Linked DNA regions of Variovorax paradoxus. The protein of the gene in region 1 binds, or shares a complex with, the protein of each later gene. Links are inferred from orthologs where the notes say so. Each region holds a gene or a part of one and is shown in the gene's direction. Other genes may lie near its edges.

The links. The genes of interacting proteins can lie anywhere in the genome.
Region 2: the proteins of mfd (region 1) and uvrA are in contact, whole or in part, in a crystal structure (PDB 4DFC), measured with the Escherichia coli proteins. The link is inferred for Variovorax paradoxus from one-to-one orthologs.

Annotation. Positions count from the first base shown.
Region 1 is NZ_CP046622.1:3,248,517-3,254,526, forward strand. Bases 1,489-5,570 are described here. They hold mfd (transcription-repair coupling factor), read left to right. Parts: upstream 1,489-1,887; coding sequence 1,888-5,370; downstream 5,371-5,570. Other genes in these bases: ispD (2-C-methyl-D-erythritol 4-phosphate cytidylyltransferase), read right to left, coding at 1,489-1,771; serB (phosphoserine phosphatase SerB), read left to right, coding at 5,367-5,570. In the rest of the region: GOQ09_RS15070 (sensor histidine kinase), read left to right, coding at 1-555; ispF (2-C-methyl-D-erythritol 2,4-cyclodiphosphate synthase), read right to left, coding at 573-1,061; more of ispD, read right to left, coding at 1,058-1,488; more of serB, read left to right, coding at 5,571-6,010. UniProt on the Escherichia coli protein: Couples transcription and DNA repair by recognizing RNA polymerase (RNAP) stalled at DNA lesions. Mediates ATP-dependent release of RNAP and its truncated transcript from the DNA, and recruitment of nucleotide excision repair machinery to the damaged site.
Region 2 is NZ_CP046622.1:441,484-447,028, reverse strand. The notes cover bases 1,456-5,072. They hold uvrA (excinuclease ABC subunit UvrA), read left to right. Parts: upstream 1,456-1,785; coding sequence 1,786-4,872; downstream 4,873-5,072. Other genes in these bases: GOQ09_RS02085 (hypothetical protein), read right to left, coding at 4,894-5,072; GOQ09_RS02095 (chloride channel protein), read left to right, coding at 1,456-1,767. In the rest of the region: ssb (single-stranded DNA-binding protein), read right to left, coding at 1-277; more of GOQ09_RS02095, read left to right, coding at 385-1,455; more of GOQ09_RS02085, read right to left, coding at 5,073-5,286; GOQ09_RS02080 (hypothetical protein), read right to left, coding at 5,377-5,545. UniProt on the Escherichia coli protein: The UvrABC repair system catalyzes the recognition and processing of DNA lesions. UvrA is an ATPase and a DNA-binding protein. A damage recognition complex composed of 2 UvrA and 2 UvrB subunits scans DNA for abnormalities.

The DNA of each region.
Region 1 (6,010 bases):
CAGCTCGACGCCATCATCGACAAATTCCTCGACTACGCGCGCCCCGACCATGTCGACCCCAAGCCCGTGCTGCTGCGCGACGTGGTCGATGCCTGCACTTACGCCGTGCAGGACTACGAAGAAATGAACATCCGCGTCGACGTGCCGCCCGATCTGCGCGTGATGGGCGATGAGGTCGAGCTCACCCGCGTGATCTCCAACCTGGTGGAAAACGCCCGGCGCTACGGCAAGACGCCTTCCACGGGGGTGGCCGACGTGGTGATCCAGGCGCAGGCGAACAACGACGCGGTGCTGATCAAGGTGCGGGACCATGGCGCAGGGGTTGAACCCGCCCTGCTCTCGCAGCTGACCAAGCCCTTCTTCCGCGGCGACGTGGCGCGCACTTCGGCGGCCGGCGCCGGCCTCGGCCTATCGATCGTGGCCAAGAACATCGAGCGCATGGGCGGCACCTTCGCGCTCACCAGCACGCCGGGGCGCGGCCTTGCGGCGCATATCCGCATGCCGCGCGCCATGCCCGTACCAAAACCTGCTGAAGCCCCCAGCCGGCGGACGTAGGCGCAGACCGCCGCCGGTCAGCGGTGGAGCAGCGCCACGGCGCGGGCTTCCATCGCCCGGCCCTCGCCAACGGGGCCAAGCTTCTCGGCCGTCTTGGCCTTCACGTTGACCTGCTCGGGCGCAAGCCCCAGCGTCTCGGCAATGCGCTGGCACATCGCCGGAATGTGCGGCGCCAGCTTCGGCGCCTGCGCAATCACCGTACTGTCTATATTGCCGATTTCCCAGCCAGCGGCCCGTACGCGCCGCGCCGCCTCGCCGAGCAGCACGGCCGAATCCGCGCCGCGAAACTGCGCGTCGGTGTCCGGAAAATGCCGGCCGATGTCACCCAGCCCCGCCGCGCCGAGCAAAGCGTCGGTAATGGCATGCAGCAGCACGTCGGCGTCCGAATGCCCGAGAAGGCCGGTGGTGTGCGGCACCTCGACCCCGCCCAGGATCAGTTTGCGTCCGGCCACGAGCTGGTGAACGTCCCAGCCTTCGCCGACGCGAATGTTGAACGGCGCCGTCATGCCGCGCCTTTCTTGCGGCCAAGCAGAACCGCTTCGGCCAGCGCAAAGTCTTCAGGGAAGGTCACCTTGAAGTTCTGCGCGCTGCCCGGCACCAGCAGCGGCGACAGGCCGATCGCCTCGATGGCGCCCGCCTCGTCCGTCACCGCATCGCCCGCGCGCTCCAAGGCATCGAGCAGCATGCCGATGCGGAACATCTGCGGCGTCTGGGCCAGCCACTTGTCGGCGCGCGGCAGCGTTTGCGACACCCGGCTGTCGCCGGAAGAAACCTTCAGCGTGTCCGCCAGCCGGTGCGCAAGCAGCCCGCCGACCGCGTCGTGTTCGCAAGCCGCAATCAGCGCCTCGATCTGGCTCGACGTGACCAGGCAGCGTGCCGCGTCGTGCACCAGCACCCAGTCATGCGCCCCGGCCCCTTTTTGCCGAAGCGCCGCCAGGCCGTTGCGCACCGTGGCCGCGCGCGTGACGCCGCCCACCTGCAGCAGGAATTCACCCGTGGCCGGAAAACGCGGCAGCGCCGCCTGAATGTCGCGGTCTTCGGGCGACACCACCACTGCCAGCCCGGCAAAGCGGCCCGCCAGCGCGCGGAAAGCCTCCACCGTGTGGGCGACCATCGACGCCCCCGCGATCCGCTGGTATTGCTTGGGCTGCACGCCACCCGCACGGTGGCCGGAACCGGCGCAAGGAATCAGCACGAAGAATCGGGAGGAAGACATGGGGTCCGGCAGCGGCCAAGGGCCGGCAAGCGAATAAGGGGCCGCCATTCTAGAATCGACAGCTTCACACCCCTCGCCAGCCGGCGCGGGGTGTCGTGCATTTTCAGAAGCGTTCCATGGACCTCCCCCACCTCACGGCGGGCAAGCGATTCACGCTGCCGCGTCCTCCCCTATCGGCCGACGCCCTGCTGCTGGCGCAACTGGGCGTGCGCGAAAAAGCCGCCGGCCGGGCCACTGCGGTGTTCACGGCGGACGCGAACGACGCCCAGCGCCTGATCGACGAAATGGCGTTCTTTGCGCCGGATCTGCGCTGCGCCTTGTTCCCCGACTGGGAAACGCTGCCCTACGACAGCTTTTCACCCCACCAGGACCTGATCAGCGAGCGGCTCGCCACGCTCTGGCGCATCAGCCAGAAAGAAGCCGACGTGGTGCTGGTGCCTGCCACCACCGCGCTCTACCGGCTGGCGCCGCCCGCCTTCCTGGCCGGCTACACCTTTCACTTCAAGGCCAAGCAGAAGCTCGAGGAATCGAAGCTCAAGGCCCAGCTCACCCTCGCCGGATACAGCCATGTGACGCAGGTGGTGAGCCCCGGCGAATACGCGGTGCGCGGCGGCCTGATCGACCTGTTTCCCATGGGCTCGCTCGTGCCCTACCGCGTCGACCTGTTCGACGACGAGATCGACTCGATCCGCACCTTCGACCCCGACACCCAGCGCAGCCTCTACCCCGTGCCCGAGGTCCGCCTTCTGCCGGGCCGTGAGTTTCCGATGGACGACGACGCCCGCGCACGCTTTCGCAGCCGCTGGCGCGAACTGCTCGAAGGCGACCCGACCAAGAGCCGCATCTACAAGGACATGGGCAACGGCGTGGCCACCGCTGGCATCGAGTACTACCTGCCGCTGTTCTTCGACGAGACGGCCACGGTGTTCGACTACTTCGGGCCCGACGCCACCGTGGTGCTGCACGGCGATCTCGAACCCGCGTTCCAGCATTTCTGGCAAGACACCAACGAGCGCTACCGCCTGGTGCGCGGCGACCCCGAGCGGCCGGCGCTGCCGCCCGAGGCGCTGTTTCTCAATGCCGAGCAGTTCTACCAACGCGCCAAGCCGCATGCGCAGCTCGCCATTCGAGGCGACATCGCCGCCGAAACGCCGTATGCGGAATTCGACCGGCTTCCGCCGTTCGCAGTGGTGCGCGGCGCCGAAGATCCGCTGGTCGGCCTCAAGGCCCACATCAAGGCAACGCCGCACCGGGTGCTGCTGATTGCCGAAAGCGAAGGCCGGCGCGAAAGCCTGCTCGACTTCCTTCGCGCGAGCGGTGTGAGCCCGCCGGCCTTCGACTCGCTGGCCGAGTTCGAGGCCTCGACCGACGAGAAGATCGGCATCGCCACCGCCGCGCTGGCCTCTGGCTTCGCGTGGCGCGAACAGGGCATCGACCTCGTCACCGAAACCGAGCTCTTCGCGACCGCGCCCACCACCCGCCGCCGCAACAAGAAGCAGGAACAGGTCAGCGACGTCGAGGCGCTGATCAAGGACCTGTCCGAGCTGAACGTCGGCGACCCGGTGGTCCACACGGCCCACGGCATCGGCCGCTACCGCGGCCTCATCCACATGGACCTGGGCCAGGGCGTGGATGCCGAAGGCAAGCCGCTGCTGCAGGAAATGCTGCACCTGGAATACGCCGACAAGGCCACGCTCTACGTGCCCGTTTCGCAGCTGCACCAGATCAGCCGCTACACCGGCGTGAGCGCCGACGAAGCCCCGCTGCACAAGCTGGGCTCCGGCCAGTGGGAAAAGGCCAAGCGCAAGGCCGCCGAACAGGTGCGCGACTCCGCCGCCGAACTGCTCAACATCTACGCACGCCGCGCCGCACGGCAAGGCCACGCCTTCCGCTATTCGGCCGCCGACTACGAGGTGTTCGCCAACGACTTCGGCTTTCAGGAAACAGCCGACCAGAAGGCCGCGATCCATGCCGTGGTGCAAGACATGATCTCGCCGCAGCCGATGGACCGCCTGGTCTGCGGCGACGTGGGTTTCGGCAAGACCGAAGTGGCGCTGCGCGCCGCCTTCATCGCCATCACCGGCGGCAAGCAGGTGGCGTTTCTCGCGCCCACCACGCTGCTGGCCGAGCAGCACTACCAGACGCTGGTCGACCGCTTCGCCAAGTGGCCGGTCAAGGTGGCGGAAATGAGCCGCTTCCGTTCGGCAAAGGAAATCACTGCGGCGGCCAAAGGCATTGCAGAAGGCACGGTCGACATCGTGGTCGGCACGCACAAGCTGCTTTCGCAATCGGTCAAGTTCAAGAACCTGGGCCTGCTCATCATCGACGAGGAGCACCGCTTCGGCGTGCGCCACAAGGAGGCAATGAAGGCGATGCGCGCCGAGGTCGACGTGCTCACCCTCACCGCCACGCCGATTCCGCGCACGCTGGGCATGGCGCTCGAAGGACTGCGCGACCTGAGCGTGATTGCCACCGCGCCGCAGCGGCGCCTGGCCATCAAGACCTTCGTGCGCAACGAGGGCACCGGCGTGATCCGCGAAGCCGTGCTGCGCGAACTGAAGCGCGGCGGGCAGGTGTACTTCCTGCACAACGAGGTCGAGACCATCGAGAACCGCCGCCAGAAGCTCGAAGAGATATTGCCCGAGGCCCGCATTGCCGTGGCCCACGGCCAAATGCCCGAGCGCGAGCTGGAACGCGTGATGCGCGACTTCGTGGCGCAGCGCTACAACCTGCTGCTGTGCTCGACCATCATCGAAACGGGCATCGACGTGCCGACCGCCAACACCATCGTGATGAGCCGCGCCGACAAGTTCGGCCTGGCGCAGCTGCATCAGCTGCGCGGCCGCGTCGGGCGCTCGCATCATCAGGCCTATGCTTACCTCATGGTGCCGGACACCGAGGGCCTGACCAAGCAGGCGGCGCAGCGGCTCGACGCGATCCAGCAGATGGAAGAACTGGGCTCGGGCTTCTACCTGGCCATGCACGACCTGGAGATTCGCGGCACCGGCGAGGTGCTGGGCGAGAACCAGAGCGGCAACATGATGGAGATCGGCTTCCAGCTCTACAACGAGATGCTGGGCGAAGCCGTGCGCGCGCTGAAGGCCGGACAAGAGCCCGACCTGCTGTCGCCGCTTTCGGTCACCACCGAGATCAACCTGCACGCACCCGCCCTCTTGCCCGACGACTACTGCGGCGACGTGCACCTGCGCCTCTCTTTCTACAAGAAGCTGGCCACCGCCAAGACGCCAGAGCAGATCGACACGCTGCTGGAAGAAATCGTCGACCGCTTCGGCAAGCTGCCGCCGCAGGCGCAAACGCTCATCGACACCCACCGGCTGCGCGTGCTGGCGCGGCCGTACGGCGTGGTCAAGGTCGATGCGGCGCCGGGCGTGATCCACATCACCTTCAAGAAAGACCCGCCGGTCGACTCGATGGCCATCATCCACCTGATCCAGAAGAACAAGCACATCAAGCTTGCCGGCAACGAAAAGCTGCGCATCGAGCGCGAACTGAAAGAGCCGAAGGACCGCGCGCAGATGGTGCGCGACGTGCTGCGCAGCCTCGGCCAACCCATCGTCAAGGAAACCGCCCCCGCATGAGCGCTACAGAATTCTCTCCCGGCCTCGTCATCCAGCGCGTGAAGCCGCCGCTGAAGCTCGCCGACTTCAAGCTGATTGCGTTCGACATGGATTCGACGCTGATCAACATCGAGTGCATCGACGAGATCGCCGATGCAGTGGGCAAGAAGGCCGAAGTGGCAGCGATTACCGAAGCCACGATGCGCGGCGAGATCAAGGACTTCAAGGAAAGCCTTCGGCGCCGCGTGGCGCTCTTGAAGGGTGTGCCGGTCGAGGCGCTGCAGCAGGTGTATGACCAGCGGCTGAAGCTCAACCCGGGCGCAGCCGAACTTGTCGCGGCCTGCAAGGCGGCCGGGCTCAAGGTGCTGCTGGTGTCGGGCGGCTTCACGTTCTTTGCCAACCGGGTGAAAGACCGCCTTCGCATCGACTTTGCGCGTTCCAACCTGCTCGACGAAGCCAATGGCCAACTCACCGGCGAGGTGGTGCAGCAAAGCTGGGGCGACATCTGCGACGGCGCCGAGAAGCGCCGCACGCTGCTCGAAGTCGCGTCGCTCCTGGGCATTTCGCCGCAAGAGACCATCGCCGTGGGCGACGGCGCCAACGACCTGCCGATGATGGGCGAAGCCGGCCTCTCGGTGGCCTACCACGCCAAGCCGAAGGT
Region 2 (5,545 bases), 2.8 Mb from region 1 along the record:
TGCCGTCCTTGTCGGTCCACTTGCGCGTGCGCAGGCTGCCTTCGACATACACCTGCGAGCCCTTGCGCAGGTATTGGCCGGCAATTTCGGCCAGGCGGCCGTTGAAAACGATGCGGTGCCACTCGGTGGCTTCGCGCATTTCGCCGCTTTGCTTGTCTTTCCAGCGATCGGTGGTGGCCACGGTGACGTTTGCCACCTGGTCGCCGCTTGGGAAGGTACGCATTTCGGGGTCGCGCCCCAGGTTGCCGACGACGATGACTTTATTGACCGATGCCATATGCACTGCCCCTGATAAGTAGATGGAGGAGGAGGTTGAAAGGAACCCTCGATTGTGCCCCAGGCAACCGCCCCCACCCCCTCCGGGTGCCAGAATGGGCGTTCCGCATGAACAGAGAACCTGACTTTTTCGAGCACTTGCGCGCCGAATTGCGCGGGGGCCGCATCTGGCTCGACCGTGCCATCGTGCTCGGCTACGCCATTGCGGCCGGCCTCTTCGTGGTGGGCTTCACAGTTGCCAGCGACTGGGTCTTCGGCCAGTTCCACCGCTTCTACCAGGCGTGGCCCTGGGCCGTGCTGCTGACCACGCCGCTCGTCACCGCGGCCATCGTGTGGTTCACACTGCGCTTCTTTCCGGGTGCGGGCGGTTCGGGCATTCCGCAGATCAAGGCGGCGCTGCATCCGGCGCTGCCGGAGGAGCGGCGCTTCGTCTTCGCGTCGCTCCGGCTGACGGTCGCAAAAATCGGGCTGGGCGTTGCGGGCTTCGCGGCCGGGCTGTCGATCGGGCGCGAAGGCCCCTCGGTGCAGGTTGCGGCGGGCGTGATGCAGCATGCGCGGCGCTGGCTGTCGCCCAACACCACCATCGACTCCCGCGCGCTGCTGGTGGCGGGCGGGGCGGCGGGCATTGCGGCAGCCTTCAATGCGCCGCTGGCGGGCGTGGTGTTCGCCATCGAAGAACTGTCGGGCCGGCTGGAGGCGCGCTCCAGCGGCCTGATCATCACGGCCATCGTGCTGGCGGGCCTGGTGGCGGTGTCGGCATTCGGCAATACCAGCTACTTCGGCGTGATCCGCGTGCCGCGGCTGGGCTGGGACGTGCTCGGGCCCGGGCTGCTGGTCGCGTTGCTGAGCGGCGCGGCAGGCGGGCTGTTCGCGCGCCTGCTGATTGCGTCGCTGACCGGCACGGCCGGGCGGCTCAACCGCTGGCGGGCACGCTTTCCGGTGCGCTTCGCGGCCTGCGGCGGGCTCGCGGTGGCCGTCATCGGGCTGGTGACGGGCGGGGTCACGTTCGGTGCGGGGTCCGAAGCGGTCAAGCAGATGCTGCAGGGCCATGACGAACTTACACCGCTCTACACCGCTCTCAAGTTCATTGCCACCTGGCTCACCGCGTGGTGCGGCGTGCCTGGCGGCATCTTCGCGCCTTCGCTGTCCATTGGCGCGGGCATCGGCGATGCGGTAGCCGGGCTGGCCGGCAGCGACCTCGGGCCCGCACTCATCGCGATGGGCATGGCCGGCTTCCTGGCCGCGGTCACGCAGGCACCGCTCACCGCCTTCATCATCGTGATGGAAATGGTCGACGGCCATTCCATGGTGCTGAGCCTCATGGCTTCGGCCATGCTGGCCAGCCTGGTCTCCCGCATGATCAGCCGCCCGCTCTACGAGACATTGGCCGAGCACATGGTCGGCCGGGCCATCGGCAGCACCGCACCGGTGCACCGGCCGGGGCCCGAAGCTCCCGCGGAGAAAGCCTCTCAACCCGCCCCCTCGCCATGAAATGCAGGGCGGACTATCATGTTCGGTTGCCCTCGGACGATCGAACCCTTGAAATCCCCCGCAACTGACAACCCGGAACGCGACGCCTACCTGGGCGCCGTGCTCGCGCAGCAGCGCATCAGCATCCGCGGTGCGCGCACCCACAACCTGAAGAACGTCGACCTCGACATTCCGCGCAACAAGCTGGTGGTCATCACCGGCCTGTCGGGCTCGGGCAAGTCGAGCCTGGCTTTCGACACGCTGTATGCCGAAGGGCAGCGGCGCTACGTGGAAAGCCTCTCGGCCTATGCGCGGCAGTTTCTGCAGCTCATGGACAAGCCCGACGTCGACGTGATCGAGGGCCTCTCGCCCGCCATCAGCATCGAGCAGAAGGCCACCAGCCACAACCCGCGCTCCACCGTGGGCACGGTGACCGAGATCCACGACTACCTGCGCCTGCTTTATGCACGCGCCGGCACGCCCTACTGCCCCGAGCACCACCTGCCGCTGCAGGCGCAAACGGTGTCGCAAATGGTCGATGCCACGCTTGCCATTGCCAATGAGCCGCGCCTGATGATCCTCGCGCCCGTGGCGCGCGAGAAGAAAGGCGAGTTCCTGGAGCTCTTCGCCGAAATGCAGGCCGCCGGCTACGTGCGCTTCCGCGTCGACGGGCAAACCTACGAATACAACGACCTGCCCAAGCTCAAGAAGACCGAGAAGCACGACATCGACGTGGTGATCGACCGGCTGCGCGCGCGCCCCGACATGCAGCAGCGCCTGGCCGAGAGCTTCGAGGCGGCGCTGCGTCTTGCAGAAGGCCGCGCCATTGCGCTGGAGCTGGGCGCCGAGGGAGCGCCCGACAAGGAGCACCTGTTCAACGCCAAGTTCGCGTGCCCGATCTGCCACTACTCGCTATCGGAACTGGAGCCGCGCCTTTTCTCGTTCAACTCGCCCGTGGGCGCCTGCCCGAGCTGCGACGGCCTCGGCCACCGCGAGGTGTTCGACCCGGCGCGCGTGGTGGCCTTCCCGTCGCTCTCGCTGGCCAGCGGCGCCATCAAGGGTTGGGACCGCCGCAACAGCTACTACTTCAGCATGATCGAGAGCGTTGCGAAGCACTACAAGTTCGACGTCGACGCGCCCTTCGAATCCCTGCCCGCCTCGGTGCAGCAGGTGCTGCTGCACGGCTCGGCGGCCGAAGAGATCAAGTTCAACTACACCATGGAATCGGGCAACTTCGCGGGCAAGAAGCTCACGAAGAAGCACCCCTTCGAGGGCATCATCCCGAACATGACGCGGCGCTACCGGGAGACCGATTCGGTGATGGTGCGCGAAGACCTCGCGCGCTTTCGCAACCTGCAGCCGTGTCCCGACTGCGGCGGCTCGCGCCTCAGGCCCGAGGCGCGCAACGTATTCCTGGTCGATGAATCGAACCGCCCCGCCGATGGTGGCGAGCCGCCGCGCATGGCGATTTTCGAATTGAGTCATCTCACGCTGCGCGATTCGCTCGCCTGGTTCCAAAACCTGAAGCTGCGCGGTGCCAAGGCCGACATCGCCGACAAGGTGGTGCGCGAGATCGGCTTGCGCCTCAAGTTCCTGAACGACGTGGGCCTGAACTACCTGAGCCTGGACCGCAGCGCCGAAACGCTCTCGGGCGGCGAGGCGCAGCGCATCCGCCTGGCCTCGCAAATCGGCTCCGGCCTCACGGGCGTGATGTACGTGCTCGATGAGCCCAGCATCGGCCTGCACCAGCGCGACAACGACCGCCTCATCGGCACGCTGAAGCACCTGCGCGACATCGGCAACAGCGTGATCGTGGTCGAGCACGACGAGGACATGATCCATGCCGCCGACCACGTGATCGACATGGGCCCCGGTGCCGGCGTGCACGGCGGCCGCGTGATGGCGCAGGGCACCTATGCCGAGGTGTCGGCCAACCCCGACTCGCTCACTGGCCAATACCTTTCGGGCACCAAGAAGATCGAAGTGCCCAAGCACCGCACCGCCTGGCTGCCGGTCGTGAAGAAGCCGGCCTTCAACGAAGGCAAGAAGGCCTCGCGCTTTCCGCCGAGCCCCGCCGCCGAACGGCGCGCCGCGCGCGAAGCGGCGCACCTTGCCTCGCAGACCGACCTGCAGGAAATCCGCGTGGTCGGCGCCACCGGCAACAACCTGAAGAACGTGAGCGTGGCCTTTCCGGTCGGTCTGCTGACCTGCGTCACGGGCGTTTCGGGCTCAGGCAAATCGACTCTGGTGAACGACACGCTCTACACCGCCGTGGCGCGCACGCTCTACCGCGCGCACGAAGAGCCGGCCGCGCACGAGTCGGTCGAGGGCATCGAGTATTTCGACAAGGTCATCAACGTCGACCAATCGCCCATCGGCCGCACGCCGCGCAGCAACCCGGCCACCTACACGGGCCTGTTCACGCCCATTCGCGAGCTGATGGCCGAGACCAACACCGCGCGCGAACGCGGCTACGGCCCGGGCCGCTTCAGCTTCAACGTGGCGGGCGGCCGCTGCGAGGCCTGCCAGGGCGACGGCGTGGTGAAGGTCGAGATGCACTTTCTGCCCGACGTGTACGTGCCCTGCGAGGTGTGCCACGGCCAGCGGTACAACCGCGAGACGCTCGAGGTTCAGTACAAGGGCAAGAACATCGCGCAGATCCTCGAGATGACGGTCGAGGTGGCGCACGAGTTTTTGAAAGCCGTGCCGACCATCGAGCGCAAGCTGCGCACGCTGCTCGACGTGGGCCTTTCATATATCAAGCTCGGCCAGTCGGCCACCACGCTCTCGGGCGGCGAGGCGCAGCGCGTGAAACTTGCACTGGAGCTCAGCAAGCGCGACACCGGCCGCACGCTCTACATCCTGGACGAGCCGACCACTGGCCTGCACTTTGCCGACATCGAACTGCTGCTGAAGGTGCTGCACCAGCTGCGCGACGCGGGCAACACCATCGTCGTGATCGAGCACAACCTGGACGTCATCAAGACGGCCGACTGGCTCGTCGACATGGGCCCGGAGGGCGGCGCCGGCGGCGGCACGGTGGTGGGCGAAGGCACGCCGGAAGACATCGCGGCCAATGAGGCCAGCCACACGGGGCGCTACCTCAAACGGTTGTTGCCGAACTGAGAGCCGATTGAGTGGCAACGCTCAATCGTTCAGATCGCTCAACAGTCCGCGCTGTCCGTTGTCAAACCAGGCTGCATCGAAACCATCGGCCAGCAAGATGGATTTCACACTGCTGGTACCTGCCTTGTTCAGTCGGTCCAGGTACTTCACCAGAGTCTGGGCATCCTCTGTGAGGATATGCGTTAACGATTCGCAGATTGCCTGGGCGATCAGCTTGATGTCGTCCTTGACCGCACTGCGATCGTCGCCAGCATCCCGCTTGATATCTCGCATCAACAAGCCAGCCTGCATGGCGTGATCGATGTTGAATGGCAGCACTTCGAAATTGCGCAATGGCAGATCGGTCACGGCCTGCTTGACCTGAAATTCCGAAGCCGCGACCGCCGAAAGGTACAGCGGCACACCGCGCTTCAAGGCTTCGCGAAGATAGCTGACCGCGACGCGATGGTGAGCGCGCCGGATCAGCCAACGAGATCAGATAGCTCGTATCGAGCAGGATCGCGCTCACTCCTTGCTTCCCCGAAGCTCGTCGACCCAAGTGCCCGCGTCGGGCACATCCCTCCATGCCTTGACCCCGCGTTGGGTGAGGCGATCAAGAGCCTTTTCGTCGAACCGGCTTTCGTGTTCGACAAATTCAAGCAGCCGAGCACCCCGGTATTCACGCGTCACCACG